3 linked regions of the Synechococcus elongatus PCC 11801 genome follow. The main gene of each other region encodes a partner of the protein of the gene in region 3 in a complex. Links are inferred from orthologs where the notes say so. Each region holds a gene or a part of one and is shown on either strand. Other genes may lie near its edges.

Region 1 (3,049 bases), 2.6 Mb from region 3 along the record:
TGAAACGTTCCTCGAAAATAAACTGAAGCGGCCGGTCCGGCTGATTTTCTTCGTATCGAGCTCTGTTGAGGTAACATCTGACGAATCTCCGGCTGAAGAGACTCCCTTACCAGCTCCACCCACGCCAGCCGTACCGGCACCAGAAGCAACCCCAGCACCAGCCGAAGCAGTTGCAGAGCCATCAGGGCAAACCACGCCCGCACCCGAACCTGAGCTACCCTCTGCTACTCCTGAGAACCCTTAAAAGGTCATCGCGATCGCTTGCGAAGTTCAGCAGGCAGCCGCCGTAACGGACAATAGGGTCGCTGCCAACCCACGCCCCATGGAATTCTCACAGCTCCTGCCCAACCCTAGCCTCACCTTGGTCGTTGTTATCGGAACCGTGGTAGGACTCTGGGGCTTCCAAGCAGTTCGCATTGTTCTAGGGAGCCGCGGCCTCACCCAAGCTCTCGGGGAATTTGTGGCCCTGGTTGGACAAGGTCGGCTCGAAGTGGCTTATGCCAGCCTTAGTCCTGCCTATCAAGGTCGAGTACCGTTTAAGGAATTTAAGCGGGTGCTACAGCGCACTGGACTACGGCAGTATCTGCGATCACGCCCTGGCAAGCCCGATCTGCAGGGCGATCGCGTGATTTTGCCTGTGACGCTCTCCCTGCGCAATGGACAAAGTCAGGAAATAGCAGTGACTTTTCTTCGTGACGGCAAAGGCTGGAAGATTGATGATTTAGATTTGGCTGCCTCTGAGACATAGGGTGAATTAAACAACCTCTGGGCGATCGCAACTGAGGCTGTGACAAAGACTTGAGCGTTTGCAGAGACAGTTCACAGATCAATACGACAGGGTCAAGCCTTGGTGATCTGGGCTACCGTAGGGGCAAGTTGCCTGAGGACTGAGGCGATGTGTATTTGCATTCACTGTGCGCTTGTCGATCGTTGTCGGACCTATCACGAGGTCGAAACGCAACATCAACAGCCTCATCTCACCGAACAGCCTGATTTTGAGCCCCAGTCACCCACCATCAACGTCAACATCCGCATGACGGATGGAACCTATGACCAGATCGAGATGGAATGGGATGTAGTGGACTGTCAAAGCTTTGTGGCCGATCGCGATCGCTGGTCGCGTCTCCGTCCTGGTGAGCTAATTCCCACTTAATTGACAGCCCGACGCTTTGAACGGATCGCTGATCCTCCCGCCAACCTGAGACGATAGAAAGACAGCGATCGCAGGAAAGACAGTGCTGGGTTTAGCCATTCATACTTCCACACCCACCTTGGGATTGGCGATCAGCACGAGTTCAGACCTGCCCTTCGGACAAACTTGGGATGTAGGTCGCGATACGGCCGCCGTTTTGCTGCCGCGCTTGCAAGAATTTATTACCCCTCGTGCTTGGACTGAGCTGAACTTTCTGGCTGTGGCCTGCGGTCCTGGAGGCTTTACGGGCACCCGCATTGGCGTTGTTACCGCTCGAACTCTTGCACAGCAACTAGAACTGCCGCTGTTTGGCCTTTCTACGTTGGCGGGGTTGGCTGCTGCTCAGTGGCGACAGACGGGCCAGCCCCAACCGATCGCAGTGTCGATGGATGCCCAGCGTGGTCAATTAATTGGCGCACTCTATGACTGTCAGGACGGTATCCCCATCGCACTGGAGACTGAGCAGGTCTACGAGCCGGAGTCCTGGGCTCAGAAACTCGCGGACTGGCAACTTACGGATTGCCGAGCAGACGAGACGATCGCAACAACCGTGACGGATCTGCTGGCGATCGCAGAACGGCAGTGGCAACGGGGCAATCGCCCAGATTGGTCTGCTGCACTGCCCTACTACGGACAGCATCCCGTTTCGGTAGCGGCGGGCTAGGCTGTCGAAAGCAGCGCAGCAGTGCTAAGGTACAGCCGTTTCTGCTCTGCGTCTGCCAAGGTCATGCGTCGTCTGTTGCCAATCACCCTGTTGTTGGGTCTGGGTGTGGTCTGGGGGCTCAACCGAGTTGCGGTTGCCCAGCGATCGCCCCAAGCCATCTTTGTTTTGGGTGGCGATTCCCGACGCGAGGAATTTGCAGCAACCTTTGCCCAGCACTATCCCGACCTGCCAGTCTGGATTTCCTCAGGTACCAATCGCGAATATGCCGAATGGGTGTTTAGCCAAGCGGGCATACCTCTGTCGCGGCTGCGGCTGGACTACCAAGCCACCGATACCCTCAGCAACTTCACCAGCCTGGCCGATCGCTTCCAGCAGCAGGGCATCCAGCACGTCTACCTCGTGACGTCGGACTATCACATGCGGCGTGCCTTGGTCATTGCCAACATTGTCTTTGCCAGTCGCGGCATCACGGTTGAACCTGTTGCCGTTCCCTCCAATAGTGCTTCGGAATCCTGGCGCAAGGCTGTCCGCGATGGTGGCCGAGCGATTATTTGGGTACTGCTCGGCCCTGAGGCGGAACTGTGGTTAGGCAAGGCTTGGCAGCAAGTGCTAGCGACCCAAGCTGTGTAGGGCATTGATCGCCGCTGCACAGGTGAACGTCACCCGCTCCAGTTCTTCGCGATCGCTCGATTGTGGGGGCGCGATCGGTTCACCAATCCGAATCGTTAGCGGCACTGAGCGCGGCAGGAAGGAGCCTCGCCGCAGGATGCGCTCCGTTCCCCACAGGCTGACGGGCAAGAGTGGAGCGCCGGTTTTGCAAGCAACCAAAGCAGCTCCCAGTTTGGGGTTGTGAATGCGACCATCGCGTGTGCGGGTGCCGTCGAGGAAGATTCCAGCAGCCCAACCAGACTCAACGGCGGCGATCGCCGCTTTCAGGGCTTTGCGATCGCTACTGCCGCGCCGCACCGGATAAGCACCGTAGAGCCGGATTGCCTGCGCCAAAACAGGGACTCGAAACAGCTCCTCTTTCGCCATGAAGGCGACGGGTCGCCGCACGCAGTTGGAGACGATCGGCGGATCGAAGTCGCTGGCATGATTGCTCACGACAATCAGCGGCCCCGATCGCGGCACATTCTCCGCCCCGTAGATCCGCCCCCGAAAGTAGAGGTGCAGCAGCGGGCTGACCACCGACC
Region 2 (2,941 bases), 2.2 Mb from region 3 along the record:
GGCTGACTAGCGCCGTGCCGCGACCTGCAGGCCAATCACGGTAAGTCCCGCCGCCGCGATCGCAGACTTGAGGGGCCAAGACTGCGCGATCGGTGGCTGCGGCAGTTCGAAAGCAGCAGTCGGCAGAACAACGCCCCCGCTGATGGCCCCCAACAGGAAGCCAAGGGTCGCTAATGTTCCCAACCACTGGGTAGAAGATCGCATGCCAACAAGCTGCTCTTATTTCGGCTCATTGTGCCATCCCTGATCCCAGCATCGGCTAAGGTGGGTCGAAATTCTCTTGCGCTCCGGCGGGTGACATGCCAACTTCCCACCCCACAACAGCGGTGTCGATCGGAGGTCTCATTCCAGCCTCGACGGAGTTGCTGATCAACCTGGCCTATCTCAATCGAGAGGCTACAGGCTTGAGTCACTATGGGCTGCAACTCGTTCCTCACTTAGCGCGGACGCTCCACCCAGTGTTGCTGGCTCCCTACGGTTTGGATGGCGCAACAACCCTGCGGATCCCCGATAACATGACCGCAATCCAAGGACTGCAGGGACACCTACGACGGTTGATTTGGACCCAGACCCAGTTAGGGAAAATCTATCGGAACCTGGGCAGCCGACTGCTCTTTTCGCCGATCCCTGAAGCGCCGCTCGGGCGATCTATTCGTAAAGTCATCATGGTCCATGACGTTATTCCGTTACGGTTTCCCAACCATTCTTTTTCCTCACTTTATTTCCGTCACTATTTGCCAGCACTACTCAACGAAGCAACCCATATTTTCTGTAACTCCCACGCTACGGCTCAGGATTTACAAACCTTCTTTCGCGTTCCAGACCAGCACGTGACCATCACGCCTTTAGCCTGCGATCGCCAGCAGTTTCGACCTCTTCGGCTCAATCGCCGTAACTATTTTGTCTATGTTGGTCGCCTCAATCCCTACAAGAATCTGCAGCGTCTGATTGAGGCATTTGCGATGGTGCAACAGCAATTGGATTGTGAGCTCTGGATTGTTGGGCCTGTGGACCGTCGCTTTCTGCCCGTGATTCAAGCCCAGCTCGAGGCGCAAGGGCTGACAGCAGTCGTGAAGTTCAAAAACTATGTGCCTCGCGAGCAGCTGCCCATCATCCTCAACCAAGCGATCGCCCTCGTGCATCCCAGCCTCTGGGAAGGCTTTGGATTGACGGTTTTGGAAGCGATGTCCTGCGGAACGCCGGTACTTGTCTCCGATCGCGCCTCTTTACCAGAAGTAGTCGGCGATGCTGGGCTGTACTTTGATCCGTCCCAACCCGCAGCGATCGCTGCAGCCATGCAGGCTGTCGCTCAGGAGCCTGGGCTACAACAGCGTTTGAGTACTGCGGCCCTAGCGCGATCGCAGCAGTTCTCGTGGGAACGCACCAGCCAAATCACGATTCGGCAGCTTCAGGCATTACTGTGAACTGGGCCGCTAGTTGCGTTTGCAATTCCGTCACCGTCTCAGCATCTTGACCGACTGGGGTCAGTACCAGCTGGCGTCCTTCGGGATCCTGCATTGGGGTCAGTTGTAAGTCCCAGTAGGCAGCCGGACGATAGGGCAGGCGATCGGGCCACTCGATCACCACCAGGCCTGGCTCAAACTCCACCCCCTCCCAGTAGAGTTCGGGCAGCAGGCGCGCCACATCCGCAGTCGTTAATCGATAGAGATCGAAGTGATAGAGAGGTAAACGGCCCTCAGAATACTCGCAGACCAGCGTAAAGGTAGGACTGACCACCGCATCCACAATGCCTAGACCTTGGGCAATTCCCTGGGTCAGCGTTGTTTTACCGCTCCCCAAGTCGCCCTCCAGCAGGAGCGTGCTGCTGGCCAAAAGCTTCCGTCCTAACAGGACTCCAAACTCAGTCGTAGCAGTGGCATCCGGCAAGAAAAATCGCATTGGCTTAGAGACTGGAAAAGATCGAAGCTCAGAGCAATTAAGACATCCCCTGTAAGAGCCCTGTCAGACAAAGGTTACTTCGCGGCATGGCGATACCAACGCATCAGAGCAGCCGCCAAGCGCGTTGGTTGATGACGCACACAGTGTGTTTGCGGATCCTCTTCCATGACGTTAGCCAGGATCATTTGCCGTCCAAGTTGCAGCACAGCATCGCGATCGATCTGCACAGGCTGGGAGTTCTGCTGCGCATAGCGCTGCACTGCCGCCTCGGAAGGAGGCTGGCGCTGAACCAAGACCGCATCAAACAGCGGCTCTGGATAGACGGAATCGATCGCGCGAATATGGTCAGCCACGGTGTAGCCCAAGGTCTCACCGGGCTGGGTCATGATGTTGCAGACATAGACTCGGTAAGCAGAACTCTCCGCGAGGGCTTTGGCAATCGCCGGAACCAGCAAGTTGGGAATGATGCTGGTAAACAAGCTCCCAGGGCCAATGATGATGTAGTCCGCTGCCGCGATCGCCTCCAGAGCGCGAGGTAGAGCCGGGAGATCCGCAGGGGTGACGCCCAGACGAACGATGCGCCCACCCGCTTCAGTAATCTGCGACTCGCCTTCAATGCGGCGACCGTCCTCCAATTCTGCCCAGAGGCGCATATCTGAGAGAGTAGCCGGCAAAACTTGCCCCTGCACCGCGAGCACCTTGGAACTCGCTGCGATCGCCTTCTCAAAGTCGCCCCCAGTGACAGCAGTCATCGCCGTCAGAAAGAGGTTACCGAAGCTATGGCCGACTAAACCATCGCCACTGGCAAAGCGATAGCGAAACAGTTCCGTCAGCAGTTTTTCTTCATTGGCTAGTGCCGTCAGACAATTACGGATATCGCCAGGAGGCTGAACCCCCATCTCTCGGCGCAGGCGTCCCGAGGAGCCGCCATCATCAGCAACCGTCACGATCGCCGTCAGATTGGTGCTGTACTGCTTTAAACCACGGAGCAGTGTTGAGAGACCGGTACCTCCACCGATCGCGACGATCCGAGGACCACGGC
Region 3 (3,057 bases):
ATAGCAAAAACCGAGCTAAGTCATAGACTCAGCCCGGTTATCAACTCTCACTTAATCTCTGATGCTTTCCTAGAGAGGATGGAAGAGCAAATCAGGGAAGAAGCGGTTGAATTCGATCAAGATACCGGCGGTAATCGCAAACCAAATGGTTGCGAGAATCGGGGCAGAAGAGAGATAGCGTTTCAGTCCATCCATGGCCAGGAATCAGCTCCGTAAAACGACAGGAATCTTAGCGGGGCGAGACGGTGATTTCGTCTGCTTTCGCGAGTAGCTTACCGCTGCTGAACTCTTGGAGCGCTGCCAAGGGCCAAGCAAAACCAGTCAAGGAAAACTTCACAGCCAAGGGCACATCGATCACGATTTCCTTGCCCGCAGCATCTTTGTCAGACTTAATCGCTTGCAGGTAGGAACGACCCACCCAGCCGATCCAGCCAGCAATGTAGAGGAACAGCAAACTGGGGATGATGAAATCACCAGCATGATCCAGACGGCCATCCACAATCAGGTGGGGCAGACCATCCGCACCGCAAAGGGCTTGCGAATAGTTTTCGAAGCGGGCTTTCGCCTGGGGAGTTGCAGCGGCTTCAGCCCGTTGGATGAAACGGGGGGACTCGCTACAGGGCGTCAGGCCGGCAACATCAGCCGAAGCCTGGGGAGCAAAGCCCAGCCACAGACAGGCGGCGAGCACGACAGCAAACAGTCGACGCATGAACTGGCTTCCTTCGAGAAGTGACGACAGAACAGTCGCATTGGGAGCCACGATCGAAATGAGCGATCGAACTCCGACCAGCAGTACCAAAGATTCGACGACGAGCGCCAAGCACTCGTTTCCGAATAGAATCAATCCCGAAGCTTCGGGAAAGCTTTATCAGGAACCGTATCAGTTGATGACAACCGTTTTAGCAGTTGAAACAAGTTGTGATGAAACAGCGGTGGCGATCGTAAAGGATCGTCATATTCTCAGCAGCATTGTTAGTTCGCAGATTGATCTGCACCGTCGTTACGGTGGCGTTGTACCCGAAATGGCAGCGCGCCAACATCTGGAAACTGTCAATCCGGCGATCGCTCTTGCCCTCTCCGAAGCAGGCCTTGATTGGTCCGCGATCGATGGCATTGCGGCGACGGTTGCACCCGGTTTGGTCGGAGCTTTACTCGTTGGCACGATGGCCGCCAAGACGCTGGCGCTGTTGCACAACAAACCGTTTTTAGGCGTTCATCACCTCGAAGGCCATATTTTTGCGGCCTATCTGCAGGAGCCATCGCTGCAGCCGCCCTTCCTGTCACTGCTGGTTTCGGGTGGCCACACCAGCCTGATTCGGGTTGATGGCTGCGGCCAGTACCGCACCCTCGGTCAGACTCGAGATGATGCCGCGGGTGAAGCCTTTGACAAGGTGGCACGGTTGCTGGGCTTGGGCTATCCGGGTGGGCCAGTGATCGATCGCCTGGCAGCGACGGGCGACCCAGCCGCGTTTCGTTTGCCAGAAGGGCAGATCTCGCTGCCGGGCGGGGGCTACCATCCCTATGACTGCAGCTTTAGTGGCCTCAAAACCGCAATGTTGCGACTCTGCGATCGCCTGCGATCGGAGTCTGATGAGTTACCGATCGCGGACTTAGCTGCCAGCTTCCAAGCTACGGTGGCCCGAAGCTTGACCAAGCGCGCGATCGCGGCAGCTTTGGATGAAGGATTAACCACGATCGCGATCGGTGGCGGGGTCGCAGCCAATCGCGGTCTGCGGGAACAACTCGGCAAAGTGGCAACTGACCACGGCATTACAACGCTTTTTCCGCCGCTGTCTCTGTGCACTGATAACGCTGCCATGATCGCCTGTGCCGCAGCGGCTCACCTTGCGGCTGGCGATCGCTCGGATCTGAGCCTGACAGTGCGATCGCGCTTGCCTTTGGAATCTGTCGCCGAGTTGTACCAAGCGTCGGCCTAGTAGGTCATCACTCGATAGCAGCACAGGAGCGATCGCCGCTAGACTGCTGGCTGGGAGTCTGGCAGAGATATGGCGCGCTTTCTGCATCTTGCGGATGTTCACTTAGGCTTCGATCGCTACAACAACCCCAAGCGCACCACAGACTTTTTTGATGCCTTGGAGGATGCTTTAAAGCGCCATGCGATCGCTTCAAAGGTGGATTTTGTAGTGATTGCAGGCGACCTATTCGAACATAAGGTCGTACAGCCAGCCATTCTCAGTCAGGCCATGCTGGCGCTGGAAATGCTGCAAGAAGCAAACATCCCAGCGATTGCGATCGAGGGTAACCATGATCACCGGCCCTACGGCAGTCGCAGTAGTTGGCTGCGTTATCTCGCTGATTGGTACGGACTGATCCTGCTAGAGCCTGAAGCCAGTGTGGCTGAGGGAGAAAACCGTTATCAACCGTGGGATCCGGAAGAATACACAGGCAGCTATATTGACCTCGACTGTGGCGTGCGCGTCCTCGGTTCTTGCTGGTATGGCTCGGCCGCTCCGCAAATGATTCGCTTATTGGCTGAAGATATTCGCGCCTTACCACCCGGGCCTGAACATACGGTGATGCTGTTTCACCACGGCGTGGAAGGGCAGATCGCTCGCTATAGCGGCGCCTTGCGCTACGAGGATCTGTTGCCGCTGCGCGAGGCAGGCGTCAACTATCTGGCGCTCGGTCACATTCATAAGTATTACGAGCTTGAAAATTGGGTGTTTAATCCTGGCTCGGTGGAAGCGAATAGTATCGCTGAGGGCCAAGATCAAACTCCACGAGGCGTTCTGTCAGTGGAATTGAAGCCAGGAAACCCGCAGCCGCTGGCCACTTTGCAACGAGACTATCTGCAACGGCCTGTCTTGCGCCTCCGCCTTGAAACTCGTGTGGATTGGTCACCCGCAGACCTTGAAGCAGCCGCGATCGCAACGGTTGAGCAGGCGATCGCAGCCGGACAAACCCAAGCGGCGATTGTCGAACTGCGCATTAGTGGCCCAGTCGCTTTTCCGCGCTCGGATCTCGATACGCGATCGCTGCAGCAACAGCTTCATCAGCAGAGCGAAGCGCTAATTTTCAACCTGCGCTACGACGTCA

Evidence for each region.
Region 1: the proteins of tsaD (region 3) and tsaB are in contact, whole or in part, in a solved structure (PDB 4WQ4), measured with the Escherichia coli proteins. The link is inferred for Synechococcus elongatus PCC 11801 from one-to-one orthologs.
Region 2: the proteins of tsaD (region 3) and tsaE are in contact, whole or in part, in a crystal structure (PDB 6N9A), measured with the Thermotoga maritima proteins. The link is inferred for Synechococcus elongatus PCC 11801 from one-to-one orthologs. Residues at the interface, in WP_004082750.1 of Thermotoga maritima: Cys10, Asp11, Arg49, His50, Leu82, Gly84, Gly135, Gly136, Glu154, Thr155, Leu156, Asp157, Asp158, Ser159, Glu162, Asp165, Lys166, Arg169, Leu170, Tyr175, Lys213, Thr214, Leu217, Tyr218, Gln221, Arg222, Asn324; in WP_004082108.1 of Thermotoga maritima: Leu37, Gly38, Lys46, Lys57, Val59, Lys60, Ser61, Thr63, Phe64, Thr65, Leu66, Met67, Val69, Pro71, Tyr82, Arg83, Leu84, Asp86, Asp88, Phe89, Asp93, Ile128, Asp130, Glu131, Arg134.

Annotation. Positions count from the first base shown.
Region 1 is NZ_CP030139.2:2,707,720-2,710,768, reverse strand. What follows is about bases 151-3,045. They hold tsaB (tRNA (adenosine(37)-N6)-threonylcarbamoyltransferase complex dimerization subunit type 1 TsaB), read left to right. Parts: upstream 151-1,235; coding sequence 1,236-1,856; downstream 1,857-3,045. Other genes in these bases: DOP62_RS13515 (lysophospholipid acyltransferase family protein), read right to left, coding at 2,466-3,045; DOP62_RS13520 (YdcF family protein), read left to right, coding at 1,920-2,486; DOP62_RS13530 (Ycf34 family protein), read left to right, coding at 896-1,153; DOP62_RS13535 (hypothetical protein), read left to right, coding at 323-748; DOP62_RS13540 (DUF389 domain-containing protein), read left to right, coding at 151-244. In the rest of the region: more of DOP62_RS13540, read left to right, coding at 1-150; more of DOP62_RS13515, read right to left, coding at 3,046-3,049. UniProt on the Escherichia coli protein: Required for the formation of a threonylcarbamoyl group on adenosine at position 37 (t(6)A37) in tRNAs that read codons beginning with adenine.
Region 2 is NZ_CP030139.2:2,324,853-2,327,793, reverse strand. The notes cover bases 147-2,933. They hold tsaE (tRNA (adenosine(37)-N6)-threonylcarbamoyltransferase complex ATPase subunit type 1 TsaE), read right to left. Parts: upstream 1,900-2,933; coding sequence 1,393-1,899; downstream 147-1,392. Other genes in these bases: DOP62_RS11630 (gluconeogenesis factor YvcK family protein), read right to left, coding at 1,974-2,933; DOP62_RS11640 (glycosyltransferase family 4 protein), read left to right, coding at 300-1,424; DOP62_RS11645 (hypothetical protein), read right to left, coding at 147-204. Also shown: more of DOP62_RS11645, read right to left, coding at 7-146; more of DOP62_RS11630, read right to left, coding at 2,934-2,941. UniProt on the Escherichia coli protein: Required for the formation of a threonylcarbamoyl group on adenosine at position 37 (t(6)A37) in tRNAs that read codons beginning with adenine.
Region 3 is NZ_CP030139.2:88,006-91,062, reverse strand. What follows is about bases 10-2,912. They hold tsaD (tRNA (adenosine(37)-N6)-threonylcarbamoyltransferase complex transferase subunit TsaD), read left to right. Parts: upstream 10-887; coding sequence 888-1,937; downstream 1,938-2,912. Other genes in these bases: DOP62_RS00460 (metallophosphoesterase family protein), read left to right, coding at 2,007-2,912; DOP62_RS00470 (Photosystem I reaction center subunit III), read right to left, coding at 230-709; psaJ (photosystem I reaction center subunit IX), read right to left, coding at 70-195. Also shown: more of DOP62_RS00460, read left to right, coding at 2,913-3,057.